3 regions of the Pantoea sp. X-Soil-ISGK-355 genome follow, and region 3 is predicted to be linked to each of the others. Evidence: predicted binding sites of a transcription regulator. Region 3 holds the regulator's gene; each other region holds the start of a gene.
The links. Region 3 encodes CRP, which controls carbon source genes, mostly activating them, when cyclic AMP is high. Its sites were predicted from a motif close to ATGTGANNNNNNTCACAT; they were not measured.
Positions count from the first base shown of each region.

Region 1 (10,125 bases), 1.4 Mb from region 3:
GCCACCACGCCGGTCAGACCTGCGGTGATCATTACCCCGACGGTAGCCAGCGACAGCGCAGGCCCCAGCGCGACTTTAAACGAGCTGGCTTTGGTTCGCATGCCACCATCCAGCAGGATGATCGCCAGTGCCAGGTTTGAAATCAGATACGCCGCGGGATAGTTATCAAAGGCGATGCCGCCGATACCATCAATACCGGTCAGCATACCCAGTGCAAGGAAGATAACCAGAATAGGAATGCCCAGCCGGGACGAGAAAGAGCTGAGCAGAATACTCGATGCGACCAGCACGGAACCAATGATAAACAGACTGTAGACAATAGTGTGGTTCAAACCCGGTCTCCTGAGATATGACAGTGCGATGCAGCAAGGGGTGACAAATATCCATGCTATCTCTGAAAGATAATGTTTTATCAAGGAGTTGTCATTGTGAAAATGCGTATTATACGAATTGCTTAACAGCATATGGAATCAGATTAATGTGAAGAATGAGGGGGTTGGCAGGCAAGCGGGAGAAAACAGACTGTTTTAGCATGTTATTCGGCAGATAAAAAAAGCCGGTGATTAACCGGCTTAGTGCATCAGGCTTCCGTTGCCTGTTTATGGAACAGCGATCGGAATACCGGATAGATATCTTCCGGCTCACGAATATGTTCAATGGCAAAGTTATCAAACGTCGCCTGCAGATGCTCATACTCGCGCCATAGGGTCTGATGCGCCCGGCGGGTGATCTCGATATAACTGTAGTAACGCACGACCGGCAGAATGTGCTTCGCCAGAATCTCATGACAGAGCGGCGAATCGTCGGCCCAGTTATCACCATCGGAGGCCTGAGCTGCATAGATATTCCATTGCGCCGGGTCATAACGCTCTTTTACTACCTCATCCATCAGTTTCAGCGCACTGGAAACGATGGTGCCGCCGGTCTCCTGAGAGTAGAAGAACTCCTGTTCATCCACTTCTTTAGCCTGCGTATGATGGCGGATATAAACCACATCGACATTCTTGTAGGTGCGGCTCAGGAACAGGTAGAGCAGGATATAGAAGCGTTTTGCCATGTCCTTAGTCGCCTGGTCCATCGAACCGGAGACATCCATCAGACAGAACATCACCGCCTGGCTGGAGGGCTCCGGGCGCTTCTCAAAGTTTTTGTAGCGCAGATCGAAGGTGTCGATAAAGGGCACCCGTTCAATGCGCGCCCGTAACTCGGCAATCTCTCTACGCAGCCGTTCCTCCTCCAGCAGTTGTGCCGGTTCAGCATTCTCAACTTCCTGCAGCGTCTCTTCCAGTTCGTGCAGCATGCGGCGTTTACCTGCCGTCATCGCCGTACGACGCGCCAGTGAGTTCTGCAGTGAGCGCACAACGCTGATATTGGCTGGCACGCCATTAGAGGTGAAACCGGCCCGGTGGGTCTTATACTCATTAAGCTGACGATGCTGGTTGCGACGCAGGTTAGGCAGGGCGAGATCTTCAAACAGCAGGTCAAGATACTCATCTTTCGATATCTGAAAGACAAACTCATCCTGACCTTCACCATCCTGACTGGCATTGCCCTGACCACTGCCGCCACCACCGCCACCCTGCGGACGCTCAACGCGGTCATTCTGAACAAAATGGTCGTTGCCCGGATGGACCCGATGGCGGTTACCGCCGCGGCCCTGATGGAAAATGGGCTCATTAATATCGTCAATCGGGATAGAGACGGACTCACCGCTGCTTACGTCGGTCACCGAGCGTTTATTGATGGCCTCGGAGATCGACTGCTTAATTTGCGACTTATAACGGCGCAAGAAGCGCTGGCGGTTAACCGCGCTCTTGTTTTTGCCGTTAAGCCGGCGATCGATGAAATAGGCCATGGTATTCCCCCAAACTACATTGTAAGCAGGCCGGGCGAACCCGACCCTGTCAGACCGGTATCACTTACCGGCAAGCTTACAGACTCTTATCAGGACGATTTACGCACACGCAGATACCATTCGCACAGCAGGCGAACCTGTTTGCGGGTATAGCCTTTTTCCATCATGCGATCGACAAAATCATCATGCTTTTTCTGCTCATCGGTAGAGGTCTTGGTGTTAAACGAGATGACCGGCAGCAACTCTTCCGTATTCGAGAACATTTTTTTCTCAATCACGGTGCGCAATTTCTCGTAACTGGTCCAGTTTGGATTGCGACCGTTATTGTGTGCCCTGGCGCGCAGCACGAAGTTGACGATCTCGTTACGAAAATCTTTCGGATTACTGATACCAGCAGGCTTCTCGATCTTCTCAAGCTCCGCGTTGAGCGATTCACGGTCAAACAACTGTCCGGTATCGGGATCGCGATACTCCTGATCCTGAATCCAGAAGTCGGCATAGGTCACATAGCGATCAAAAATGTTCTGACCATATTCAGAGTAGGATTCCAGATAGGCGGTCTGAATCTCTTTGCCAATAAACTCAGCATATTTGGGAATCAGATAACCTTTGAGGTGCTCAAGGTATTTCTCAGCCTGATCCTGCGGGAACTGCTCACGTTCGATTTGCTGCTCAAGCACGTAGAACAGATGCACCGGGTTAGCCGCTACTTCGGCGTGATCGAAGTTAAATACCCGCGACAGGATCTTAAAGGCAAAGCGGGTTGAAAGACCGTTCATACCTTCATCCACACCGGCGTAGTCGTGATATTCCTGCCATGACTTCGCTTTAGGGTCGGTATCTTTCAGGCTTTCGCCGTCATAGACCCGCATTTTAGAGTAGATACTGGAGTTCTCCGGATCCTTGAGACGTGACAGGATAGAGAAGCGTGCCAGCGTTTCCAGCGTACCCGGTGCGCAGGGCGAGGTTGCCAGCTCACTATGATTAAGCAGTTTGTCGTAAATTTTGATCTCTTCAGAAACCCGCAGGCAGTAGGGCACCTTGACGATATAAACGCGGTCAAGGAACGCCTCATTATTCTTGTTGTTACGGAACGTCACCCACTCTGATTCGTTGGAGTGCGCCAGAATAATGCCGTTAAACGGCAGCGCCGAAATCCCCTCGGTGCCGTTGTAGTTCCCTTCCTGCGTTGCTGTCAGGAGGGGGTGCAGCACCTTAATCGGCGCTTTAAACATCTCCACGAACTCCATGATGCCCTGGTTCGCGCGGCAGAGTGCACCAGAGTAACCGTAGGCATCAGGATCGTTTTGCGCGTGGTTTTCCAGTTTACGGATATCCACTTTACCCACCAGAGCAGAGATATCCTGGTTGTTCTCATCACCCGGCTCGGTTTTGGCGATCGCCAGCTGTTCCAGAATCGACGGCCAGACTTTTACGACTTTGAACCGCGAAATATCGCCACCAAAGTCGTGAAGGCGTTTCGCGGCCCACGGCGACATGATGGTGCCGAGGTAACGGCGCGGCACGCCATACTCTTTTTCGAGAATATGCGCGTCTTCCTGCGGATTGAACAGGCAGAGAGGATGATCATTGACCGGACTGCGTTCACCGTCAGCGCTCAGCACATAGATGGGCACCCGCTGCATCAGCGACTTAAGCCGTTCCGCCAGGGAAGATTTACCACCACCGACCGGACCCAGTAAATAGAGGATCTGTTTCTTCTCCTCAAGTCCCTGAGCGGCATGTTTCAGATAGGAGACGATCTGTTCAATCGCTTCCTCCATGCCATAAAATTCCTCGAACGCCGGATAGCGTCCCATCACACGGTTGGAGAATATTCTGGAAAGGCGTGGCTCCTGAGCAGTGTCGACCATTACTGGCTCTCCGATGGCCATTAACAGTCGCTCTGCAGCGTTGGCGTATGCACTGCGATCCTGCTTACAGATAGCAAGAAATTCCTGCAGTGTGAACTCTTCGTCCTTGGCAGCTTCATAACGCTGACGATAGTGATCGAATATATTCATAGCGATGCCCGTCCTTTCGTTTTTAGCACAGGTAAGGAGCGTAATTTAAGACGTGTAGCAGCTCCCGGAAGATATTCTCTGTTGAGTACAGCAACCCTTATGCCAACCTGATCTTTTTTATCGGGATACACAACTTTTATGGTTACTCTGCTCGTACAAAATCTCTGCTGTTAATTCTAACTGTAGATGGCTTCTAGGAAATTTCCTCCACGGGTTTGAGCGAATGAGGGGGAGATCAAGACGAATCCGGATCAGTTAAGAGATGAGTTCGTATGGGTGATGCTTTAACTTAACGTGTTTTTAACCTTTGGTGCCACATTCATCTGTTGGTTGCTTAAAGGATTTCGATATAAGTTAATCCAGCCGTAAAAAAACGTTAGACTTCCTGTTTGATTGTTATATTTATGGAATGAATAAATTGTGAACCAATTCAAATTTAAGACGCTTGTTGCACTTTTACCCTGTTGTTTACTGGCGGCGCACGCCAGTGCCGCTCCGCTTTCTGTAGGGGCATCGGTTATCTATGCCGACTCACCTTATCGTGGCGGACAGGACCGTTATCTTCCGGTTCCGGTTATCAATTATGAAGGTGAAAACTTCTGGTTCCGTAGCCTGCAGGGCGGTTACTACCTGTGGAAAGATCCTCAGAATCAGCTCTCTCTGACGCTACTGGGCTCACCGCAGGAGTACAAACCCAGCGACAACGATCTGGGCGATATGAAAGGGCTGGATAAGCGCCGCATGACGCTAATGGGTGGCGCAACCTATCGTCACACCGCCGACTGGGGGGTTGTCCGTACGGCATTGCTGGGCGACGTGCTGAATAACAGCAACGGCATGATCTGGGACCTGACTTACCTCTACCCCATCCAGATGGGCGACTTCAGCCTGACGCCGGGCATCGGTGCCATGTGGAATAGCGCCAATCAAAACCGTTATTATTACGGTGTTTCCGCGCATGAAAGCGCACGTACCGGCATCAGTCGTTACAATCCGGACGACAGCTGGTCACCTTATGTTGAGCTGAGTGCCAGCTATCAGATTGCAACGCAGTGGAATGTTGGCGTGGTAGGACGTTACACCCGCTTTGACAGCGAAATCAAAGACAGTCCAATGATTGATAAGAGCGGGCAGACGACGATCTGGACAGGTGTCAGCTACACCTTCTGATAACGCACCGAAAGAGGGCACCCAGTGCCCTCTGTTCTTTTATGGGGCCTCAGAATGAGGCGGGAGAGCAGAATGCACAACACGATTAACTTCGCTGGCTTCAATAACCTGCCGTTAATCGGGCAGGGCACATGGTATATGGGCGAAAACCCGGCGCAGCGGGCCGGTGAAGTCGCGGCATTGCAGGCAGGTCTTGAATGTGGATTGCAGCTAATTGATACCGCCGAAATGTATGCAGACGGCGGCGCTGAAGAGGTGGTCGGGCAGGCACTGCAGGGGCGTCGCGATAAAGCGTTGCTGGTGTCGAAGGTCTATCCGTGGAATGCCGGCGAAGTGGATGCCATTGAAGCCTGTGAGCGCAGCCTGCGCCGTCTGCAGACCGACTACCTTGATCTCTACCTGCTGCACTGGCGCGGTAACATCCCGCTGGAAGAGACTCTGCGCGCCATGGAGCGCCTGCAGCAGCAGGGCAAGATTCGTCACTGGGGCGTCTCGAATTTTGATACTGATGATATGGCCGAACTGTGGGACGAACCCGGAGGCGAACAGTGTGCGACCAACCAGGTACTCTACCATCTGGCTTCACGCGGTATTGAATTTGATCTGCTGCCCGTCTGTCAGCAGCGTGGCGTGCCGGTGATGGCCTATTGTCCGCTGGCACAGGCTGGACGGCTACGGGACGCGCTGTTTACCGACGTGGTGCTGAATCAGATTGCACAACAGAAGGGCATCAGCGTGGCGCAATTACTGCTGGCCTGGGTAATTCGTCAGTCTGGCGTCATTGCCATTCCCAAAGCCAGTTCTGTGGTTCATGTTCATGAGAATGCTGCGGCACTGGAGGTGGAACTGACCGATGAAGAATTGCAGCTCATCGATCGTGCCTGGCCAGCACCACAGCATAAATTACCGCTGGATATCGTTTAGCCGTTGCCCCTGTCGCTGGCTGCGGCTTTCTTCTTCAGGCGGAATGTTGTAGCCAGACGTGCTGGCTTTTCACCTGCGCTGCGTAATGGTTTGCTGATACGTGCCGTCTCTACGCAGACCATCGTCTTGTAACCTTCATTTGCCATGTCCGACATACTGCAGGAGAGTTCAACACCCGGATTCCACGTGACAACGTCACTATGATGATGGTGATAAACCTCAATCTGCCGTTCACCCGCCGTATCATTGATGACCGAGCAATCTTCTGCTGCAGTAAAAATACGGTCGATGCGCCCAGGATAACGCTGTCTGCCATCACTGCTGGCAACCTCGCCATTATTGACTTTGTCGATATAGCGGTTGCCCAGACCGGAGACCTCAACCCCGTTGATGTCACTGACGGTAAAGTAGCTATGCAGCGCTGCCGTGGCTTCAAAGTCACCATGAGCTTCCAGCTCAATCTCACAATGCTGACCCAGGCGGAAGCGGGCGATAAGGGTAAATTCGTGTGGCCACAGTTTCAGCGTCTGAGCGTTGCTCTCCAGCACCAGCGTCAGCATCACGCCATCTTCATTCTCATCATGCGCCGTCAGTTTCCATGTCTGAATCCGGGCGAAACCGTGAGCCGGTTCGCCTGCCGGACCAAACCAGGGCCAGCAGATCGGTACACCGCCACGAATCGCTTTGCCTGGTGAAAACAGACTTTTGCCGCTCAGCCAGAGTACCGGCTTTTCGCCACTCGGCTGCCAGGCGATCAGGTGCGCGCCCTGCAGCGTAATCGCTGCGCGTACCTTAGGGTGACTGATGACAATCGTCGGCAGTTCGCCAACCTGACGCTGGGAAAGGTAAGGGGAGATCTGCGTGACTACGGGCAGAGAAAACAGTTTATCTTGCATGTTCGATTCCTTCCTGTGCGGATCAAAAAAAGGGCGACCGAAGTCGCCCTTAATCTTAATGATGTCTGTCTGCCTTATTTAGCAGAAACCAGCGCAATCAGGTCAAGAACTTTGTTTGAGTAGCCAGTTTCGTTGTCATACCAGGAAACCAGTTTCACAAAGTTGTCGTTCAGCGCGATACCCGCTTTAGCATCAAACACTGAAGTCAGGACTTCGCCGTTGAAGTCGGTAGAAACCACGTCATCTTCAACGTAGCCCAGAACGTCTTTCATCTCACCTTCTGCAGCAGCTTTAATGGCAGCACAGATTTCTTTGTAAGAGGCCGCTTTTTCCAGACGCACGGTCAGGTCAACAACGGAAACGTTAGGGGTAGGTACGCGGAATGCCATACCGGTCAGTTTGCCGTTCAGCTCTGGCAGAACTTTACCAACGGCTTTTGCTGCGCCAGTTGATGAAGGAATGATGTTCTGCGATGCGCCACGGCCGCCGCGCCAGTCTTTGTGAGACGGGCCATCAACGGTTTTCTGGGTAGCAGTGGTAGCGTGAACAGTGGTCATCAGACCTTCAACGATACCGAACCTGTCGTTGATGACTTTTGCCAGCGGTGCCAGGCAGTTGGTGGTACAGGAGGCGTTAGAAACGATATCCTGGCCATCATATTTGTCGAAGTTTGCACCACGAACAAACATTGGGGTGTCATCTTTAGATGGACCGGTCAGAACGACTTTCTTAGCACCTGCGGTGATGTGTTTACGCGCGGTTTCGTCGGTCAGGAAGATACCGGTTGCTTCCGCAACAACGTCAACGCCCACTTCATCCCACTTCAGGTTCGCTGGATCACGTTCAGCAGTAACACGGATTTTTTTACCGTTAACCACCAGTGCGCCATCCTGAACTTCTACGGTGCCGTCGAAACGACCGTGCGTAGAGTCATACTTCAGCATGTACGCCATGTAATCCGCGTCCAGCAGGTCGTTGATAGCAACGATTTCGATGTCAGAACGCTTTTGAGCAGCACGGAAAACGATGCGACCGATACGGCCGAAACCATTGATACCTACTTTGATAGTCATATATTCCACCAGCTATTGGTTAGTGAATAAAAGGTTGCCTGTAAAATTACAAAAACCTTACCAGGCGTCAAGCGGAATCGTGTCAATTGTTGCGACAGGTCAATTCGCCTGACAGGAATAATTCGATGCGCAACCGCTTGCGCGCCGCCAATGATATCGCGTTTCGTCGAACCAATCGCCGAATATATAGGGATGCCCGGGATAAAAGGTGATCAAAGTCACAATTACGCTTTGCAGTGGACGGCTTGAAAGGGTGAGCACAAAAAAAGACCCGGTAATGTTGATCATTTGTTAGAATAATAGTCGAATTTTTCAGAATGGCACTTCCCCGGAATCCTAAAAATGGCTAAAGACACCGCACCCGACGCAAAAATCGCCGAGCTGACAGAAATGCAGCGTTATGTGACACAGCAACGCGGAACGGAACCGCCTTACAGCGGCGCACTGCTGCACAACAAGCAGGAAGGGATTTACCACTGCCTGGTCTGTGAGGCGCCACTTTTTCTCTCAGAGACTAAATATGATTCTGGCTGTGGCTGGCCCAGTTTCTATCAGCCGTTCAGTGACGATGCAATTCGCTACATCGAAGATAATTCACACGGCATGCAGCGTGTTGAGATCCGCTGTGGCAGCTGCGATGCGCATCTGGGGCATGTCTTCCCCGATGGCCCGCAACCGACCGGTGAACGCTACTGTGTTAACTCCGCCTCGCTGAATTTCACCGACGAGCAGGGCGAACAGACCAAAGGGTAAGGCGATGAAGGAACAACTTGAAGCGATGCTTGCGTCGATGACACCTGAAGTCTACGAACGACTGGCAACAGCAGTTGAGATTGGAAAATGGCCGGATGGCGTGGCACTGACGCAGGAACAGCGCGACAACTGTCTGCAACTGGTTATGTTGTGGCAGGCAAGACATAACGATGCGCCGCAGCATATGACCATCGCTAAGGGCGGCGAGATGGTGATGAAGTCGAAAAAAGAGCTGAAAGAAGCGTTCGGCATCGATCCGGATGTCACCCGCATTCATCTGCACTAAAAAAAAGCTGGCGTCATGCCAGCTCCTTTTTTAAATCAGAATCGCGCCCTGCGCCGTCATCTGAGCAAAGGCGATTTCACTGTCCTCAGGATTGAGATTAACGCCGCGGCAACCTTCTTTGACCACCTCGACGTGATACCCCAATTCCAGCGCATCCAGCACGCTATATTTCACGCAGTAATCTGTCGCCAGCCCCAGCATCACCAGATGGGTGATGCCACGCTCACGCAGCCAGCTGTCCAGCTCGGTTTTACGACGGTGGCCATTATCAAAAAAGGCGCTGTAGCTGTCGACATCCTGATCTTCACCTTTATGGAACGTCGCATCGAACAGTGAACGATCCAGACCGGGATGGAAATCCGCACCTGCTGAGCCCTGAATGCCGTGATCGGGCCACCAGATTTGCGCCAGACCATTTAACTCGCCCAGCGTGTAGACCGGCTCACCGGAAACCGAGGCAAAGCTGCCGTGATCGGCCGGGTGCCAGTCCTGCAGGGCCAGTACGCATTCACCGTTCTCACGGAACAAACGCGCATAGCGATTAGCCACCTCGACCGTGTGGTCGCCCTCATGGACTGCCATCGGGCCGCCGGGGCAAAAATCGTTCTGAATATCAATAATGATGAGTGCCCGCTTCATTACATGTCGCTCCGTTTCAGTCTTCAGTCAGTTCGCCGCGCAAATTCTGCTGCATTCTGGCACGGATTTGATCGGCAGAGAGTTCCTGACTGAGTAAAAAGTGTAGCTTGGTCAGCGCGGCTTCTACCGTCAGGTCAAATCCGCTAATCACGCCAGCCTCTTCCAGCGCATTGCCGGTGGCGTATCCGCCCATATTCACCTTGCCTGAAATACACTGGGTCAGGTTTACTACCACGATACCACGTTCGCTGGCCTGCTGAAGTTCGGCCAGAAATTCCTTGTTCTGCGGGGCATTGCCCACGCCATAAGAACGCAGGATCAGCGCCTTCACCGGCTGACGCAGGAAGTTACGCACCACGTCGGCGGAAATTCCTGGATAGAGGGTGACCACACCAATGGGCTGAGGTGTAATGGTGTGAACGTTCAGTTCACCCTGACCGGACGGGGCAGGTGGCGTATTGAGGCGGCGAATATGAATGCCCGCTTCCAGGAGTGCGGAGAGGTT
Region 1 is NZ_AP035971.1:2,230,845-2,240,969, reverse strand. It holds gene AC6I8J_RS10380 (potassium/proton antiporter) at 1-332, opposite strand, end outside; gene AC6I8J_RS10375 (YeaH/YhbH family protein) at 581-1,855, opposite strand; gene yeaG (protein kinase YeaG) at 1,945-3,879, opposite strand; gene AC6I8J_RS10365 (MipA/OmpV family protein) at 4,300-5,049, shown strand; gene AC6I8J_RS10360 (aldo/keto reductase) at 5,122-5,973, shown strand; gene AC6I8J_RS10355 (D-hexose-6-phosphate mutarotase) at 5,970-6,869, opposite strand; gene gapA (glyceraldehyde-3-phosphate dehydrogenase) at 6,944-7,942, opposite strand; gene msrB (peptide-methionine (R)-S-oxide reductase MsrB) at 8,285-8,695, shown strand; gene AC6I8J_RS10340 (YeaC family protein) at 8,700-8,981, shown strand; gene pncA (bifunctional nicotinamidase/pyrazinamidase) at 9,012-9,620, opposite strand; gene ansA (asparaginase) at 9,637-10,125, opposite strand, start outside.
Region 1: a site for CRP is predicted at 8,149-8,166, ahead of msrB (peptide-methionine (R)-S-oxide reductase MsrB). Genes of this name have one in related genera too.

Region 2 (10,125 bases), 1.6 Mb from region 3:
CAGTTTACGGGCTACATGGGACCATTCTTTCTGGTATTTCAGGTAATGGCTCAGGGAGCATACGCCCGCCGCAAAGACGCAAAACCCGCCATCCCTGGCCCGCTATACTTTGCTACTGGCGTATGCTCCCATCGCTTTGAATTTCTGCGTTGTCTGTAAGGACAACATCGGCCCTTCTGCATTTAACGGCTTTTTAGCTTTTAGCTCTCCGTGAGCGTTTCCGCCTCCACCTCTGCCACCGCAGGTGCCTCGTCTGGCAGGACCAGATTGAGCACAATCGCCAGAATGCCGCCGGTTGTCACTGCGTGACCAAATAAATGGTTAATCAGCGGCGGGAACTGCTTCAGCACCTCCGGCACCGCTTCCACCCCCAGACCAATCCCGAATGAGATCGCGACAATCAGCATCTCGCGGCGACCCAGCGGCGTCTGGGTCATTACCCGGATACCGGCAGCGACTACACTGCCAAACATCACCACTGTCGCTCCACCCAGTACGGGTGGCGGAATCTGCTGCAACAGCGACCCAACATAGGGAAAGAGCCCCAGCAGCGCCAGCATAATCCCCAGAAGCATACCGACATAACGACTGGCGACGCCGGTCATCTGGATCACGCCATTGTTCTGCGCGAAGGTGGTGTTTGGAAATGCGGAGAAGACCGCGGCCAGCACGCAGCTCAGGCCGTCGGCAACAAGGCCGCCCTGCAACCGCTGCTGAAAAGGTTTACCAGTGATTGGCTGCCGGGAAATCAGGCAGTTAGCGGTGAGATCCCCGACCGCTTCAATCACCGCAATCACAGACACCAGCGCAATCGGCAGAAAAATGGTCCAGTCAAAGGCGAAACCAAACCGGAAGAAAGCAGGCAACACCAGCCAGCTGCTCTCCGGCGCGGCCCTGAGTTGCAGATGACCGGTTAAGGCTGCTGCAATACATCCCACCGCGATGCCGGCCACTACCGCCACCAGTCGCGCCCAGCGGTTACGCGAGCGGTTCAGCGCCACGATCACCAGCAGCGTCAACGCACCCAGCGCCAGATTCCCCGGCGAGCCAAAATCTGTGGCGTTGTGACCACCCGCCCAGTCAGTGATGCTGACTTTTATCAGGCTGATGCCTATCAGGGTTATTACCGTACCGGTTACCACTGGTGTCAGCACTTTGCGCAGCGTGCCGACGCAGCGACTGATCAGAACCGGGATCAGCGCCGCCGCCAGGTTGCAGCCAAACAGCATCGCCATAATCTCTTCGGGCGAACCGCCGCGCCCTTTTACCATCAGGCCACCGGAGAGAATCACGCCCAGAAATGCGAAACTGGTACCCTGCAGGCAGATCATGCCCGCCCCGACGCCATAAAAACGTCTGGCCTGCATAAACGTGCCTAAGCCGGAGACGAACAGCGACATGCTAATCAGATAAGGAATATAGGCCTGCAATCCCAGAACCGAGCCAATAATCAGGGGGGGTGTGATAATGCCCACCACGCTGGCCAGCAGATGTTGCAGCGCGGCAAAGAACGCCGGGATGGGGCCAATGCGGGCTTCAAGCCCATATAACAAACCTTTCTCGTGCGAGTGCGACATGATGGGGCTCCAGCTCAGTGTGATAAGCGGAGTTAATGCATTTTCTGCGCCATGACGTCAGGGTTTCGCGATATCCGATCCAGGTCTTTCAATTCTAAATGGAAATAGTTAAAGACAGCCGACAACAAGCCTGAAACTTTAGGCTCATTGCCGACTCAGATGACTTAGTTTGTTTCATAATCAGGCGATCTTTGCACTCACAGCGTGCAGATTGTTCTGCTCCAGCAGAGAAATATCGATGTAAGAGGTCAGATCACGCTGTTCTGCACGCGGCAGATAAGGCAGCTCGCCGAGTAGCGGCGCACTAATTTTTTCACGCAGAATCTCAATAATGTCGCTGTACTGCGCCAGTCCCGGATTGATGCGATTGGCCACCCAGCCCACCAGTGGCAGTCCATCCTGCGCTATCGCTTCTGCGGTTAACAGGGCGTGACTGATACAGCCCGACTGGATGCCGACCACCAGTACCACCGGCAATTGCTGCTCAACGACCCAGCAGGAGAGCGGACGTCCGTCGTTCATCAGGCTGCGCCAGCCACCTGTGCCCTCAACAACCACCCGATCGGCCTGCTGCGTCAGGCTGGTTAATCCCCGGGTCAGCAATCCGTAATCGATAATCTGCCCCGGATGGGTGCAGATCTCCTCTTCCTGGAAAGCCAGCGGATTGATCGCCTGGTATGCCAGGTCGATTGACGACGCGCTTTGCAGAACCTGTGCATCTTTGTTACGCAGGCCATCCGCGGTTTTGACAGCACAGCGCGCGACGGGCTTGAAGCCCACAGCACTCTGTCCGGTCTCGATAAAACTTTGTAACAGTGCGCGGGACACTACCGTTTTGCCTACTGCGGTGTCGGTGCCGGTAACAAATAGTCTGTTCACTCAACTTCTCCTCTCGAACCGTTGCGGTTAATCGGTGATTAACCTTGCTGCGAACCGGCATTTTAAGGAATGGAGGATGAGAACAGATTGCGTTAGCGCAAGTTCAGGCCTGCTTAACCTTGCAACAGTTTCACTAACAGGTGTCCGTTGTAGAGCGCATCTTTGATCAACGCGGCTCCGCCCAGCGTTCCAGGCTCGCTGAATTCAGTAGGTGCCAGCTGAATACCAGCACTGTAGGCAGGCAGTGACTGCTGCAGAATAGTGTTGCGCACTGCGGGAAACAGCACATCAGCGGCGGCATTGAGAGGAGAACCGATAAGAATATGTTGTGGATTAAAAATGTTGACCATCATTGCCAGGATCCGCCCAACGTGATGCCCGACGCTGGCAATGGTGTCACGCGCCAGACGATCACCCGACTGCGCGGCCGCACACAGTGAAGTCAGCGTCAGCGGCTGGTTATTGAGCAGACTGTCAGGCTGGGCAGGCAGACGCTGCGCCGCCAGCGCCAGCAAACTGCCGGTGCTGGCTACCGTCTCCAGACAGCCATGATTCCCGCAATAGCACTGCTGGCCATAAGGGTCGATCTGAGTATGGCCAATCTCAACCAGCGCCCGGCCACTTTTATGCAGTAGCTGACCGCCACTGATGACGCCAGCCCCCACGGTTTCATCAATCACAATCTGAATCACATCCTGCGCGCCCCGGGAAGCACCAAACAGCGACTCCGCCAGCGTCCAGGCTGAAATGTCATGCTGCACAAACACCGGTAAGCCGGTTCGCGCCGCCAGCGCATCGCCCAGCGGCATATCGCGTACCTGATAACCCGGCAGCCGATGCACCACGCCTGATGCCGCGTTGATCAGCCCCGGCAGCGTAATGGCGATGGCCGTGAGACGCTCCAGCTTCTTCTGATGACGAATAAAGAAAGCATCGACCTGGTCAATCAGCGAGGTCAGTAAGGGCTGAGCAGCTTCATCCGGCAGAGGGAGACTCTCTTCTGCCAGCTCACGGCTGCTGAGATCGCGCAACGTAAAGGTCATGGCACCGCGATGCAGACGAATCGCCAGATAGTGCCAGGCGTCGGTATCCAGTATCAGGCCAATGGCCGGACGGCCACGGCTGCCGGGATCCTGAAACTCAGTCTCCTGCACCAGATGCGCATCCAGCATCTCGCGCACAATTTTGGTTATGCTGGCCGGAGCAAGCTGGGCACGGCGGGAAAGTTCGATACGCGAAATGGGACCGTAACGGTCAATTAATCGATATACGACACCTGCATTAGTCTGCTTGATCTGGTCAATGTGGCCAGGTTGACTGTCCGGATTCACAACCCTGCTCCCGGTTATTTTCGCGCTTCTAAATAAACATGCGCCATGGTGAGGCAGATCAGGCGACAGCGTCAAATATTTGATTAGAAATGTGATTTATCGCACAGATTGATGCTGTGTCACGCTCGCTTCAGGCGTGGTTTTCACGCAGCAACGCCATCATATTCTCCATCTGCGCATTTATTTCGCGTCCGGCTGACCAGACCAGCCAGAGTTCTGAAATCGCATCCTCTTCCGTTAAGGGCAGCCAGACCAAATCGGCCAGCCGTGCCCGGCGAAAGGAGGCGGGCAGAATGGAAACGCCTAAACCGGTTGCCACCAGCCCCAGGATGGTCATCGCCTCACCCACTTCCTGGGTGATGTAAGGCTTGATGTGGTAGCGGTGCAGCAATGCCAGAATATCGCTATAGAGCGCGGTTCCGCCCTGAGGATCGAAAAAGACAAAGGGTTCAGCCGCCAGCGCCGTCACAGAGATCTTTTCAGCCTCAGCCAGCAGATGCGCCTTGTGCACCACGGCATAGAGCGGCTCGCTCAGTAGCAGCTGATGACGCAGGTCGGCGGGCAGCGGCGTGTTGCGCATCACGCCGAGATCGAGCCGTCCGTCATGTAACGGTGCCAGTTGCTGGCGAGTGTTGATCTCCTGCATCTGAATATGCACCTGCGGCCAGCGCTGACGAAACTGGAACAGCGCATCAGAAACCACGGCGGTAAACGGAGCCGATGAGGTAAAGCCGATCCGCAGCTCTCCCTCTTCGCCACGATGTAACCGGGAAGCGCGATCGGCAGCCTGCTCAACCTGCAACAGTATCGCCCGGGCATCGCTCAGCAACTGATGGCCGGCGGCGGTCAGCTGCACGCTGCGGTTGTTACGGGTAAACAGCCTTGCGCCGGTCTCCGCCTCCAGCTGAATAATCTGCTGGCTGAGCGGCGGTTGGGAAATATTCAGACGCTGGGCTGCCCGCCCGAAATGGAGCTCTTCCGCCACCGCAATGAAGTAGCGCAGATGACGCAGTTCGATATTCATATTTTAAACGTCTTATTTGAGATTATTAATATATTAGACAACATAATGCCACTTTCCTATGCTGACGACAGGTTTTCAGACTGAGAGGAAGATGTGTGAGTCGCTCAATACAGGCCACAGTGGATGAGAAAGCGGTGGCTGAACCGCAGGAGTCCGTTGCCGCAGCAGGTCATATCCGGCGGGGAACACCCGCTTTTATGCGCGTCACGCTGGCGCTTTTCTCTGCGGGGCTGGCGACGTTTGCCCTGCTCTACTGCGTGCAGCCGATTCTGCCGGTGCTGTCACAGCAGTTTGGTGTTTCTCCGGCGACCAGCAGCCTGTCGCTCTCTATCTCTACCGGCCTGATGGCGCTGGGTCTGCTGGTGACCGGGCCGCTCTCTGATGCTATCGGGCGCAAATCGGTAATGGTGACCGCTCTGATGCTGGCGGCCATCTGCACGCTGATCTCCGCCACCATGACCAGCTGGCACGGCATTCTGATTATGCGGGCGCTGATGGGACTGTCGCTCAGCGGTGTTGCGGCGGTCGGTATGACCTATCTTAGCGAGGAGATGGATGCGCGGGTCGTCGCCTTTTCAATGGGGTTGTATATCAGCGGTAACTCAATTGGCGGGATGAGCGGGCGTCTGTTAAGCGGTGTCCTGACCGACCTCTTCTCCTGGCGCATCGCCGTGGCGGTGATTGGCTGTTTTTCGCTGGCCTCAGCGCTGATGTTCTGGAAGATCCTGCCTGCATCGCGTCATTTCCGCCCCATCACGCTGCGTCCGCGTAATCTGCTGATTAACTTCCGGCTGCACTGGCGCGATCCGGGCCTGCCCTGGCTGTTTGCCGAAGGCTTTCTGCTGATGGGTGCCTTCGTCACCCTGTTTAACTATATTGGCTACCGTTTACTGGATGCGCCCTGGCATCTCAGCCAGGCCGTGGTGGGTCTGTTATCAGTGGTCTATCTCACCGGCTCATGGAGTTCACCTAAAGCGGGTGCGCTGACCAGTCGTCTGGGACGCGGGCCGGTGATGCTGGGCGCAACAGCCATCATGCTGCTGGGTTTGCTGGTCACTGCCTTTAACTCGCTCTGGCTGATTCTGCCTGGAATGATGCTGTTCACCGCCGGTTTTTTTGCCGCTCATGCGGTCGCCAGCGGCTGGATTGGTCCCCGTGCACGCCGGGCGCGTGGGCAGGCTTCCTCGCTCTATCTGTTCAGTTACTACGTGGGTTCCAGCGTGGCGGGCACGCTGGGCGGTCTGTTCTGGCATAATTTTGGCTGGAGCGGAATCACGCTGTTTATCAGCGTTCTGCTGATCCTGGCGCTGCTGGTTGCCTCGCGTCTGCATAGAAAAAGACTCTGACCGTTTTCTCCCGAGCCAGGCTCCGACCTCTCCAGCGGGCCTGGCAGCTTATCATGCTGAACATTCCCTTCAGATCCATAACAAACAAAACGTGCTTTTCCCGCTATAATCCTTTTTATTGTAATAATTCATCTGCTTTGCCTTTTAACACGGCAACAAGGACCGCCTGTGGCTCTCTACTACTACGTTAATAAACAATCGGGATATAACGATAATCATGTTGTTCATGCCGCGGGCTGCCCCCATCTTCCTGACATGGATAACCGACTGTTTCTGGGCAGTTTTTATCATGTGAATGCCGCCATTCTGCAGGCAAAAAAATATTATGCGGGAGCCATCGGCTGCGAAAACTGCTGTCCGCTTAATCACAGCGACCCGCAGGCCAGTCAGCTTAGTGTGGCCCTGAAACATACTACGCCATCGCGTTAATCAAACGGACAGCCCAGAGGTGAAACGCTTCCCGCTGTGCTGTTCCATGACATCCTGCCTGAGGGTAACCCGCTGCTCTGAATGATGATTGCACCTCTTCGCTCCTGATAACCTCAGGCTATCGCCCTGTGACAGGGAGATAATTAAAAATCAGCAATAAAAGGCATTTATAAGGTTTCGCTTCCCGCTTTATTCACTACAATGGTCAGTAATTTGTGACGCAGGTCACTTTCACTGGATGTTTCTGCCACATCCGATTTCGCTGTACTGACTGACTTGACTCCTCATGCAACCAACAACTGTTTCACGTAAAACTGCCTGGCTACGCGTGGTATTGCTGGCCATCGCCGCATTTGTCTTCAATACCACCGAGTTCGTGCCGGTTGGCCTGTTGTCCGATATCGCTGCTGACTTTTCAATGCAGACGGCTGATGTCGGGATCATGCTGACCATCTACGCCTGGGTAGTCGCACTGCTTTCACTGCCGCTGATGCTGCTGACCCGCAACATTGAGCGACGGCTGCTGCTGGGCGTGTTGTTCCTGATTTTTATCGTCAGCCACATACTTTCGACCGTCGCCTGGGATTTCCGGTCGCTGATGGTATCGCGCGTCGGCATCGCCCTGTCTCATGCGGTGTTCTGGTCGATCACCGCCTCGCTGGCGATTCGTGTTGCCCCGGCGGGTAAAAAAACCCAGGCGCTGAGTATGCTGGCGACCGGTACCGCGCTGGCGATGGTGCTGGGCGTGCCGATTGGCCGCGTAGTGGGACAGTATCTTGGCTGGCGCACCACTTTCGGCGCAATTGGGCTTTCGGCTCTGGTGCTGATGATCATGCTGGTACGTATTCTGCCACGCTTGCCGAGTGAGCATACCGGTTCGCTGAGCAGCGTCCCGATGCTGTTTCGTCGTCCGGCGCTGGTCAGCATGTATCTGCTGGTGACGCTGGTGGTGACCGCGCATTACACCGCCTACAGCTATATCGAGCCATTTATGCAGACCGTCGCGCACGCCAGCGGCAATTTCACAACCCTGCTGCTGCTGCTGTTTGGTTCAGCGGGCATTATCGGCAGCCTGCTCTTCAGTACGCTGGGTAACAAATTTCCTTCCGCCCTGCTGATTGCTGCCATTGCGCTGATCACCCTTTGCATGGGCCTGCTGATCTTTGCCGCCGTCCGCCCTGCAGCTATCTCCACGCTGTGCGTTGTCTGGGGAGTGGCGATGATGATGATCGGGCTGGGTATGCAGGTGCGGGTACTCTCGCTGGCACCAGATGCCACGGATGTTGCAATGTCGCTGATGTCCGGTATCTACAATATTGGTATTGGCGCGGGCGCGCTGCTGGGTAACCAGGTCAGTCTCCATCTGGGCATGGCTGAAGTGGGGAATGTCGGCGGGATGATTGGTCTGGTGGCGTTGCTGTGGTGTGTTTATATTTTCCGACGCTATCCGCAGTTACGCAGTAACGGATAATCAGCGCGGTACTAAATAAAAAAGGCTTCAGATAAGTAGGTTTATCTGAAGCCTTTTTATGATTATTTATAGCGCCTGTTACTTATAAAAAACGGCTGTGCCATGCAGGTTGTTGCTGCCAGAGGTCGAAGTGATGCGGAAAGACTTTGCGCCGACATCGCTGGCCTTCTCTGACAGCTGCTGCTCCAGCGAGGTCAGATTCGTGCTGCCCGTTGCGCTGATGACACCGATTTTTTGCTGATCCAGCGGGGTGCTGCTTACCTGTTGGGCCGCCACGCTGGCAAAGGAGAGGCCACTTAGCACCGCCGCCGCGACCATCATATTGATACGTTTCATAACGAACCCCTTCTCACTTCATCTGTTGAAACCAAATTACTGATAAATCACAGCCGTGCCGTGCAGTTTATTCTGGCCGCTGGTTGAGGTGATGCGGAATGATTTCGCACCGGCTTCATCAGCTTTGGCACTCAGCTGTGATTCAAGGGAAGTCAGGTTGGTGCCACCTTGTACTGAGATGGTGCCTACTGGCTGCTGATTAGACGGCTCACTGGTCACGAGATCAGCGGCATAAGCGCCAAAGGTCAGGGTAGTCAGTAGCAGTGCTGCCAAAGTAGTTTTGATGGTTTTCATAAAATTCTCTCTATTCGGTATTTGAATTCGGATGGTCTGAGTCAAGTTGTCGTCGTTTAATTAACGAACGTTAAATAAATGATAGACTCTGATCCGATTCGTCGTCAATATTTATTTAATGAGCGTTATTTTATTCGTGATGTGGCGTGATTATGGGCTTCAGCCCCTTTTCTGACTTAACCATAGGGGCGGTAAGATTGCGCCGACGCACAAAATGACAACGCTTGTGGGTGACGTTTTTAATGGACCTTGCACATTTTTATAATGATCGGTAATTTAATAAGATGTTTTACTGTCTGAGAGGGTGTATGAGTCAGGTTCAGGATTGCGATGTAAAAAAATGCCGCGGCCGACCCAAAGTGTTCGATCGCGAAGCCGCGCTTGATAAAGCTCTGACCCTGTTCTGGACGCACGGTTACGAGGGAACCTCTCTCGCCGATCTGGTCGCCGCAACCGGCGCAAAAGCGCCAACCCTCTACGCAGAATTTGTGAATAAAGAGGGACTATTTCGCGCAGCGATGGAGCGTTATGTAGAGAAGTTCAGCGCATGGCGTAAAGCGGCATTAGGCGATGATCAGTTACCGGTGGATCGGGCCATTGAAGCCTATTTCCGCTCTACTGCAGCCTGTTTTACCGAACGTGACTCTCCCGGTGGGTGCTTCTTTATCTGCACCTCAACTGCCCTGTCGGCGGCGTCGGCAGAGATTGCCGCCATGCTACAACAGCAACATCAGTCGCAGGAGCATGTGCTGAGTGATTTTTTGCTGGCGCGCCAGCGACATGGCGAACTGAGTGCGGCAGTAAATATTCCGGCGCTGTCACGTTATCTGAGTTGTATGCTGCAGGGCATGTCAGTGCGCGCGCGCGAAGGCGCAGAGCGTGACGATCTTGAGGGTATTATTGATACGCTGATGGCCATGTGGCCAACGCTGACCGGCTTGTGTCAGGCTAAGCGTTAGAGTATCAGGGCGGCGATGCCGCCCTTTCCCTGCTTTATTCCAGAAAGAACACTGGTTTCAATGACTGACTGATCGGGCTGTTATCCGCATTAGACGGCATCACATCTTTCATTGATGCCCACCAGCGCTGACACACCTCGGTTTTTGCCACCGCTTCCCAGCGTGCTTCAGATTCAATCTCAACGCTGGCGAACAGCAGACTCCGCTCTGCGTCCAGCCAGATGGCATAGTTATGCGCGCCGTGTGCTTTCAGCGTCTCAGCCAGTTCAGGCCAGATTGGGGAGTGACGACGCTCATACTCTGCATGACAGTCGGCATTCACCTGCATCACAAAGGCTTTACGCAGCATTGGCTGGCCCCACATCCAGCGCCGGTTGCCACGGCTTCACGCCAAAGCGCTCACCCAAGGCAATCAGCTGTTCGGTGGTGATGCTCTGGCGAATTCCGCCCATTGAAAGCACTTTGACGATCACTTCTGA
Region 2 is NZ_AP035971.1:2,055,553-2,065,677, forward strand. It holds gene AC6I8J_RS09515 (nucleobase:cation symporter-2 family protein) at 201-1,577, opposite strand; gene bioD (dethiobiotin synthase) at 1,758-2,456, opposite strand; gene mlc (sugar metabolism global transcriptional regulator Mlc) at 2,570-3,787, opposite strand; gene AC6I8J_RS09530 (LysR family transcriptional regulator) at 3,918-4,811, opposite strand; gene ynfM (multidrug efflux MFS transporter YnfM/SxtP(Kp)) at 4,907-6,157, shown strand; gene AC6I8J_RS09540 (hypothetical protein) at 6,326-6,586, shown strand; gene AC6I8J_RS09545 (sugar transporter) at 6,873-8,057, shown strand; gene bhsA (multiple stress resistance protein BhsA) at 8,136-8,393, opposite strand; gene bhsA (multiple stress resistance protein BhsA) at 8,430-8,687, opposite strand; gene AC6I8J_RS09560 (TetR/AcrR family transcriptional regulator) at 8,996-9,646, shown strand; gene rhaM (L-rhamnose mutarotase) at 9,681-9,995, opposite strand; gene rhaD (rhamnulose-1-phosphate aldolase) at 9,985-10,125, opposite strand, start outside.
Region 2: a site for CRP is predicted at 6,800-6,817, ahead of AC6I8J_RS09545 (sugar transporter). Genes of this name have one in related genera too.

Region 3 (10,125 bases):
AGAGACTTATCGTGGATTAACGCGCTCATGCAAACGCCTCCCGCTGATCAAACACCCGGCTCAGCACATATTCGCGCTGAGCGATAAACTGCGGATCGGATTTGATGCTGCGGCACGACTCTCCGGCGGCAAAACGGCGGCCAAATTCGGGCCGCAGCCGCTCCACGATGCGGCCCGGTCCAGGCGACAGCAGAATCAGTTCGCTGGCGAGGAAAATCGCCTCTTCTATATCGTGTGTAATCAGCAGGATCTGTTTACCGCTGTCGCGCCACAGCGTCAGCAGCAGTGTCTGCATCTGCTCACGGGTAAAAGCATCCAGTGCGCCAAACGGCTCATCCAGCAACAGCAGTTGCGGATCGGTGGCCAGCGCGCGCGCAATACCTACCCGTTGACGCTGACCGCCGGACAACTGCCAGATGGCGCGCTTTTCCGCCCCTTCCAGCCCGACCTGCCTGATAAGTTTCCGCGCTATGACCTCACGTGCCTGGCGCGGCATCCCCGCCAGTTGCAGTCCAAAGGAAACGTTATCCAGTACGTTGCGCCACGGCAGTAACCCTTCATGCTGAAACACCACGCCGCGCTCCGCGCCTGGCCCGATCACCGGCTGGTTATCCAGCGTGATGCTGCCCGACTCCACCGGCAGGAATCCGGCCACCAGATTCAGCAGCGTGGTTTTGCCACAGCCGGAGGGGCCGAGCACGACCAGCAGTTCCTGGCTGTCCAGGTGCAGATTGATATCCTGCAACACCGGCTGTCCGGCATAACGGGCATTAAGGTGAGCGATACGCAGCATAGTGCCTCCTTATGGTTTAACTAATGGCGCGACGAAGCGGGAGGTTACATAACTGCTGTAGTCGTTATCTGCCTGCGGCACCCGGCCCTGCGCTTTCAGGAACTGCGCGGTATCGACGATCGCCTTATTGACCGGTTTACCCAGCTGCTCAACCTGCTGCTGCGCCGTCAGGTAGGTATTGCCCTTCACCAGACCGGGAACCTGCGCTTCCGGCACGCCACTGAGGCGTGAGAGTTTGCTGAGGTTATCGGGCTGCTTCAGCCAGCTGTCGGGACTGTTAAGATAGGCCTGCTGCGCATCGATCGCGCTGCGGGCAAAAGCGGTGACGATCTCGGGATGCTGTTCGGCAAAATCTTTGCGTACTACCCAGACGTCCAGCGTCGGCGAACCCCAGCTCCCCACTTCCGCAGAGTCGGTTAACACTTTGCCCTCTTTCTCCAGCTCATTGACTGCAGGGGCCCAGACATAGGCACCATCAATATCGCCACGCTGCCAGGCCGCGATAATCGCAGGCGGCTGCAGGTTCACCAGCTGCACCTGCGACGGCGTAATACCCCAGTGCTTCAGTGCGGCCAGCAGGCTGTAGTGGGTGGTGGAGATGAACGGCACCGCGATGCGTTTGCCGATAAGATCTTTGGGAGTAGTAATGTTCTTTTTCACCACCAGCGCTTCAGAGTTACCCAGCTGAGAGGCGAGTAAGAATGCTTCAATCGGCAGCTTCTGCGCCGCCGCAACCGCTAACGGGCTGGAACCGATGTTGCCAATCTGCACGTCGCCGGAAGCCAGTGCGCGTAAGACGCCTGCGCCGCTGTCAAACTTACGCCAGTCAACGCTGGCCCCGCTCTCTTTCGCAAAACTGTTGTCAGCCTGCGCCACTTTCGCGGGTTCGGCGGAGGTCTGGTACGCCACGGTGACATTGACCGCATCAGCCTGAAACGCCAGCAGCGCCAGCGCTGCGGCTAAAAAAGTTAAACGTGTTGCTGCCATGATCCTTACCCCACCGTTTTTATCGTGGAGGCAGTGTCTATGGCCCCTATAGTTTCATAAAGGAATTAAAAATTATCCCTAATAGAAATAAGTTCTTAGATCACTATCTGCAAAACTAAGTCAAAAATCGCAAATGCTGAAAATAGCTAAAGTAAGCAAAAATGTCAGGCGCTCACATTGTCCCTGTGCTATTGATATGCGTTACCAATTTTTGCCTGTTAAGGTCTCTGTATCCGATGTCGATCGAGAAAGTCGCTCAGCTGGCTGGCGTCTCCAAAGCCACGGTATCGCGGGTTCTCAACGCGCATCCCGGCGTAAAGCCCGATACGCGTGAGAAAGTTCTGGCGGCAATCTCTGCCTGCGACTATCAGCCCAATCTGCTGGCGCGTCAGCTGCGTACGGCGCAAAGCAACATGCTGCTGGTGCTGATCTCGGATATCACTAACCCCTTCTGTTCACGCGTGGTTCAGGGCATTGAGGCCGAAGCGGAACTGCACGGCTATCATATCCTGCTCTGTAACTCCGCCTCGCAGCTTCAGCGCGAAGCCGCCTATCTGAGTTTGCTGACCGGCAAAGTGGTGGATGGTGTAATTACCATGGATGCGGCCTCCGGCTTACAGGATTTGCAGGCGCTGATCGCCGGAGCCCCCTGGGTGCAGTGCTGTGAATTTAATCCCGACATCCCCGCCTCCTCAGTCAGCATTGATCACCTTGAAGCGGCGCGTGACACCGTCCATTACCTCGCCGGTAAAGGGCGTAAACGCATCGGGCTGGTCAATGGCGACATGCGCTACCTCTACTCGCATCATCGTGAAAAAGGCTACCGGCAGGCGATTGAGGAGCTGGGGTATGCGTGGTCCGGCGTCTCTTATACCTGTGAGATCTCCCCTGAAGCAGGCAGTCAGGGGCTGCGGGAGTTGATGGCGCTGCCGGAACCGCCGGATGCGGTGTTTGCGGTATCAGATGTATTGGCGGTGGGCGTGGTACATGCGGCACTGGAAGCAGGTCTGCGCGTGCCGGAAGATCTGGCGGTCGTCGGGTTCGATGGCGTGCCGTTTACCCGCAGCCTGAATCCGCCGCTGACCACCATCGAGCAACCGATGAACCAGCTGGGCGCGCGCAGCGTGCAGCTGCTGCTGCAGAAGATCCGTAATCCGAATGCGCCGGTCATCCGTGAAGTGCTGCCCTGGACGCGCGTTGAACGCGCATCCAGCTGACTTAATGCCAGATTAACAGCACGCAGGCCGCAGTCAGTAGCCCCATAGCGAGGTTAAAGATTTTCCAGGCACGACGGCTGCGCAGAATGCGGCCGATCATCGCGCCAAATCCCATCCAGATCACGCCCGAGACGAGATTAACCAGAAACATACCGACGCTTATCGCCATCACCGAATGGCGATACGCATCACCGGCCAGACTGAAGCTGGCGACCGCGCCCAGTGCCATCAGCCAGGCCTTTGGATTGATCAGCTGCAGCAGCCCACCCTGCCAGAACGGCATCGGCGCATCCGGCGCCTGGTCAGTTTCCAGCTTTTCATAACTGGCGGTAGCGATTTTCCATGCCAGCCAGAGCAGATAGAGGCTACCGGCGATTTTCAGCACCAGGTGCAACGAAGGATAAAGCAGGATCAGACCGCCTACGCCAAAGGCCACCATCAGCAGCATCACCTGCATACCAATCATGATGCCGATCATCAGCGGAATGGTGCGCATAAAGCCAAAATTAGCGCCTGAGGCGGTGAGTAACATATTATTAGGCCCGGGCGTAATCGCCGCGACCCAAAGAAAGCCCAACATTGATAAAAAAAGACTGAGTTCCATGACAATCGGGTACTCCTTACCCCTGCAAGAAAAAACTTATCGAAGCTAACAGTGAGATATGGAACAGACAAGCTTTTACCACATGAAATTTACCGGACCGGAAAACGAGCAGTTCACGCCGCCTGACAGCCTGCGTAACGCCCACCTGCAGACAATGCTGCCGCGCCTGCTGCGTCGCCGTGTCACGTTCGCGCCTTACTGGCAGCGACTCGATCTGCCGGATGGCGATTTTGTCGATCTCGCCTGGAGCGAAGATCCCCAACAGGCGCAGAATAAGCCGCGCGTCGTGCTGTTTCATGGGCTGGAGGGCAGCTTTCACAGCCCCTATATTCATGGCCTGATGGCGATCTGCCGCGCGCGCGGCTGGCTGGCGGTAGTGATGCATTTTCGCGGCTGCAGCGGCAAACCCAACCGGCTCAATCGCATCTATCATTCCGGCGAAACGGAAGATGCCCGCTTTTTTCTGCACTGGCTGCGTACCCGCTGGGGCCAGGTGCCGACCGTGGCCGTCGGTTTTTCGCTAGGCGGCAATATGCTGGGCTGCCTGCTGGGCCAGCAGGGCGCAGCTGCCGAAGTGGAGGCAGGCGTCATTGTCTCCGCCCCACTGCTGCTGGAGCCATGTAGCGTAAAACTGGAACATGGCTTTTCACGCTTCTATCAATACTATTTGCTGGCGCAGCTGAAGAAAAATGCCCGCCGCAAACTGCACGCCTGGCCGGATACGCTGCCGGTCAATCTGGCGCAGTTAAAAGCGCTGCGGCGACTGCGCGATTTTGATGATGCGATTACCGCCCGCGCCCACGGTTTTGTCGATGCGGCCGATTACTATCATCGGGCCAGCGCCATGCCCTGGCTCAAACGCGCAGAGAAACCGCTGCTAATCATCCACGCCAAAGACGATCCCTTTATGAGTGATGAGGTGATTCCGCACAGCAGCCAATTATCTGCCACTATTACTTATCAACTGACACCACACGGCGGCCACGTCGGTTTCGTCGGCGGGACGTTACGCCAGCCCGAAATGTGGCTGGAACAGCGCATCCCGCAGTGGATCGCCCCTTTTCTGGATACCTGATCTCGTGATTATTCCCTGGCAACAGGTCTCTCCTGAGACCCTTGAAAATCTGATTGAAACCTTTGTGCTGCGTGAAGGCACTGACTATGGCGAGCATGAACGTAGCCTGCTGGACAAGGTGGCTGATGTGCGACGCCAGCTGGAAACCGGTGAAGTGGTGCTGGTGTGGTCGGAACTGCATGAATCGGTCAATATCATGCCGCGTAAAGAATTTCGTGGCTGATGCACCCGGCACCCTTTCATGATAACAATGCTCATCGTCCGACCTCACAGGGAGCTTTTCTATGTCTGCACGTCATCCCATTATCGCGGTGACCGGTTCCAGCGGCGCAGGAACCACCACCACCAGCCTGGCGTTCCGCAAAATTTTTCAGCAGCTTGACCTGCATGCGGCGGAGCTGGAAGGTGACAGTTTTCACCGCTTTACCCGCCCTGAAATGGATATGGCGATTCGTAAGGCACGCGATCTGGGACGTCATGTCAGCTACTTTGGCCCGGAAGCCAATGACTTTGGCCTGCTGGAGCAGAGCTTTAAAGAGTATGGTCTCAGCGGGGAGGGGCAGTCGCGTAAATATCTGCACACTTACGATGAGGCGGTGCCGTGGAATCAGGTGCCCGGCACTTTTACACCCTGGCAGCCGCTACCGCAGAACACCGATATTCTTTTTTATGAAGGATTGCATGGCGGTGTGGTGACAGCGCAGCACAACGTGGCGGAACAGGTCGATCTGCTGGTGGGCGTGGTACCGATTGTTAACCTGGAGTGGATTCAGAAGCTGGTACGCGACACTGGCGAGCGCGGTCATTCACGTGAAGCCGTAATGGATTCCGTGGTGCGCTCAATGGAAGATTACATCAACTACATCACACCGCAGTTTTCACGCACCCATATCAACTTTCAGCGCGTTCCAACCATCGATACCTCCAACCCGTTCGCAGCCCGCGCCATTCCGTCACTGGATGAGAGTTTTGTGGTGATCCACTTTCAGGCGCTGGAAGATATCGACTTCCCCTACCTGCTGGCAATGCTGCAGGGCTCGTTTATCTCGCACATCAATACGCTGGTGGTGCCCGGCGGCAAAATGGGTCTGGCGATGGAGTTGATCATGGGTCCGCTGGTGAAGCGGCTGATGGAAGGTAAGCGGATAGAGTAAGAGGTCAAAAGGGCCTTTCCAGACTAATGCCAATGCAGGATCAATCTGACAGCAGCGAAAATGCTTAACACGCAGGGAACCGGGTCAGAAAAGGAAAGCGTCCCGCGCCAGGGACGGCGCGGGACGAGCGGCCAGGGATTGGCTTAAGCGACTTTCCGATCTGACCCGGTTCCCAGCGCAGGCACAGTATCAACGCGGATTCCCTATGCAGGCACAATCTGACAGCGGACCGACACAAACCGCTCTGACCCTGTTCACAACGCAGGCACAATCTCAAAGCGGATTTCCGGACCAGGCACAGTCTTAAAGCAACCTGCATCAGATACTGGAAGTGAAGTTAGCAGGTCTGCAATAACCCCTGCGGCTACTAAAGTTCGATCACTTCATAGCTATGCGTAATGTTGACGCCTTTACCCAGCATGATGGCCACCGAGCAATATTTTTCAGCCGAAAGATCGACCGCGCGTGAGACCGCTTTATCCTGGAGCGCTTTGCCACTCACGATAAAATGCAGGTTGATGTGCGTAAAGATTCGCGGCGCCTCTTCACGACGTTCTGAGGTCAGTTTTACTTCACAATCAGCCACATCGTTGCGGCCTTTTTGCAGAATTGATACCACGTCAATCGCGCTGCATCCACCTGCCGCCATCAGCACCATTTCCATTGGGCTGGGCGCTTTATCACCTGAATTGCCATCCATCAGTATCTGATGGCCGGATGAGGATTCTCCAAGGAATGTCAGCCCTTCTACCCATTTCACTCTTGCCTGCATGATTTTTGCTCCGGAATACGCTGTTTTGTCGCCAGAGTACGCTTTCGCCTGGTAAACAGCAATCCAGAGAAATCCGCCTGTAGCTGAAGCGAGACAACAGAAGACAGTCGGCAAAAGCTGTGCTACAAACAGTGCTGAAAATATTTTTCGTCACCCGATGGCGAAGCCGGGAAGAATGATGCGCACTGCGCCTGATGCGGCCCGAATAATTTCCTGAAAAGGAAACGCTTGAAGCTTTCACCGCCTGACAGGGAAAACTGCCCCCTGTATTTTGGGCACGATTACAACAGAGGATAATAGCGAATGGTTCTCGGCAAACCGCAAACAGACCCTACACTCGAATGGTTCCTGTCCCATTGCCATATTCACAAGTATCCATCCAAAAGTACGCTGATTCACCAAGGTGAAAAAGCAGAAACGCTTTACTACATCGTGAAAGGTTCCGTCGCGGTTCTGATTAAAGATGAAGAAGGCAAAGAGATGATTCTTTCCTACCTGAATCAGGGCGATTTTATTGGTGAGCTTGGCCTGTTCGAAGAAGGTCAGGAACGCAGCGCCTGGGTACGTGCGAAAAGCGCGTGCGAAGTGGCGGAGATTTCTTACAAGAAATTCCGTCAGTTGATCCAGGTTAACCCCGATATCCTGATGCGACTCTCATCGCAGATGGCGCGTCGCCTGCAGGTGACGTCTGAAAAAGTGGGTAACCTCGCTTTCCTCGACGTTACCGGCCGCATTGCACAGACTCTGCTTAACCTGGCGAAGCAGCCAGATGCCATGACGCATCCCGACGGCATGCAAATTAAAATCACTCGTCAGGAAATTGGTCAGATTGTGGGTTGTTCACGTGAAACCGTGGGCCGTATTTTGAAGATGCTGGAAGATCAGAACCTGATCTCCGCACACGGCAAAACCATCGTCGTTTACGGCACCCGCTAATTCCTGTCATCCACGGCGTGATGGCAACATCACGCCGTTATTGTTTGTGTTGGGCCGATGTGGCGTCGAATCATTTACCATCCTGAAGTCAATTATGCCTTGCGGCAAACGCTGGTGCTCTGTCTGCCGGTGGCGCTGGGCTGGCTGGCTGGCGACCTGCAAAAAGGTCTGCTGTTCTCATTAGTGCCCGCCTGCTGCAATATCGCCGGTCTCGATACGCCGCATAAACGCTTTTTCAAACGTCTGATTGTGGGCGGTAGCCTGTTTGCCCTCGGCAGCTTTCTGATCCAGTGGCTCACCCTGCATGCGATTCCACTGCCGCTGATCCTCTTCGCTATGCCTTTGCTGCTCGGCGTCACGGGTGAGATCAGCCCGCTGCATGGCCGTCTGCTGCCCGGCACCCTGATTGCCGCCATCTTTACCCTGAGCCTGATTGGCCGCATGCCCATCTATGTCACCCCGCTGCTCTATATCGGCGGCACGCTGTGGTACGGGCTGTTTAACTGGTTCTGGTTCTGGCTGTGGAAAGAGCAGCCAATGCGCGAAAGCCTGAGCCTGATCTACCGCGAGCTGGCTAACTACTGCGACGCGAAATACACCCTGCTGACGCAGCTGACCGATCCGGAAAAGGCGCTGCCGCCACTGCTGGCCCGTCAGCAGAAAGTGGTCGATCTGATTAACACCTGTTATCAGCAGATGCATATGCTGTCGGCAAGCCGCGATCACAGCCATAAAAGGCTGACGCGCGCTTTCCAGGTGGCCCTCGATCTGCAGGAGCATATCTCGGTCAGCCTGCATCGGCCGGAAGAAGTCCAGAAGCTGGTGGAGCAAAGCCATGCTGAAGCGGTGATCCGCTGGAATGCCAAAACCATCTCGGCCCGGCTGCGGGTGCTGGCAGATAACATTCTTTATCACCAGTTACCCGACCGCTTTGCGATGGATAAACAGCTCGGCGCACTGGAGAAAATTGCCCATCAGCATCCCGATAATCCGGTGGGTAACTTCTGCCTTTATCACTTCAACCGCATTGCGCGGGTGCTACGCACCCAGAAACCGCTTTACCAGCGCGATCTGATGGCAGACCGCCAGCGCCGCCTGCCGCTGTTACCGGCGCTGCGCAGTTATCTCTCGTTTCGCTCGTCGTCGCTGCGCACGGCGGGTCGCTTTGCGGTGATGCTGATGCTGGGCAGCGCGCTGGCGCTGTTCTTCAACATCCCTAAACCCTACTGGATCCTGATGACCATTATGTTCGTCAGCCAGAACGGCTACAGCGCCACCCGCGTCCGTATCCAGCACCGGGCGCTGGGCACCTTTGCCGGCCTGGTCATCGCGGCCGCTACGCTGCGGCTCGCGGTACCGGAGTCACTGGTGCTGCTGATCATGCTGGCGATAACCTTTATCAGCTATCGCTTTACCCGCCAGTTCTATGGCTGGTCGATGATTGGCTTTACGGTCACGGCAGTTTACTCGCTGCAACTGCTGTCACTGAATGGCGCGCAGTTTCTGCTGCCGCGATTGATGGATACGCTGATGGGCTGTCTGATCGCCTTTGGTGGGATGCTGTGGCTGTGGCCGCAGTGGCAGAGCGGCTTACTACGGCAGAACGCCCACGACGCGCTGGAAACCTATCAGGATGCGCTGCGGCTGTTACTGGGCGACGAACAGTCGCCAGAGAAACTGGCTTATCAGCGCGTGAAGGTTAATCAGGCGCACAATGCGCTGTTTAACTCACTGAATCAGGCAATGCAGGAACCCGCGTTCAACTCCCGTTACCTGAGTGATATGCGGCTCTGGGTCACCCACAGTCAGTTTATTGTCGAGCATATCAATGCGATAACGATTCTGGCGCGCGAGCACACTATGCTGACCGCCTCGCTGGCTCAACGCTATCTGCAATCCTGCGAAATTGCGCTGCAGCGGTGTCAGCAGCGGCTGGAATATGATGGTGAAAGCTCACAGGTGAATCTGCTGGATGACCTGGAAAACATCAGTGAGGGACCGATTACTGTGGTGGAGCAGCATGTGCGGCGCATTCTCGATCATCTGAGCGTGATGTACACCATTTCATCGCTGGCGTGGAACCAGCGACCGCAACATGGCCGCTGGCTGATCAGACGCTTACGTAAAAACTAAGCTAGCCGTTAAGCACTTTGCCGACGGCGGTGGCGAAGCGGCTCATGCCCTCTTCAATGTCGGCCGGTTCGATGATCAGCGACGGGGCAAAACGCATCACATCGGTGCCAGCTACCAGCACCATCACACCTGCAGCGGCGGCGGCATTCAGAATGTCGCGCGACCTGCCGGCATGCTGAGGTTTCAGTGCCGCGCCAATCAGCAGACCTTTGCCGCGAATGTCACTGAACAGGTCATACTTCGCGTCAATAGCCTGCAGCGCCGTGACAAAGTGCTGGCGACGCATCTCTACGCCCGCCAGCACCTCCGGCGTGTTGATAATATCCAGCGCGGTTTCGGCAATGGCACAGGCGAGCGGGTTGCCGCCATAGGTGGTGCCATGCACGCCCGGTGCCATGGTTGAAGCAATCTCGTTGGTGGTCAGCATGGCGCTGACCGGGAAACCGCCGCCCAG
Region 3 is NZ_AP035971.1:3,668,775-3,678,899, forward strand. It holds gene tauC (taurine ABC transporter permease TauC) at 1-29, opposite strand, end outside; gene tauB (taurine ABC transporter ATP-binding subunit) at 26-793, opposite strand; gene tauA (taurine ABC transporter substrate-binding protein) at 803-1,780, opposite strand; gene AC6I8J_RS16930 (LacI family DNA-binding transcriptional regulator) at 2,017-2,997, shown strand; gene AC6I8J_RS16935 (LysE family translocator) at 2,999-3,601, opposite strand; gene AC6I8J_RS16940 (hydrolase) at 3,660-4,676, shown strand; gene AC6I8J_RS16945 (YheU family protein) at 4,681-4,899, shown strand; gene AC6I8J_RS16950 (phosphoribulokinase) at 4,961-5,830, shown strand; gene AC6I8J_RS16955 (OsmC family protein) at 6,198-6,602, opposite strand; gene crp (cAMP-activated global transcriptional regulator CRP) at 6,906-7,538, shown strand; gene AC6I8J_RS16965 (YccS/YhfK family putative transporter) at 7,596-9,671, shown strand; gene argD (bifunctional acetylornithine/succinyldiaminopimelate transaminase) at 9,673-10,125, opposite strand, start outside.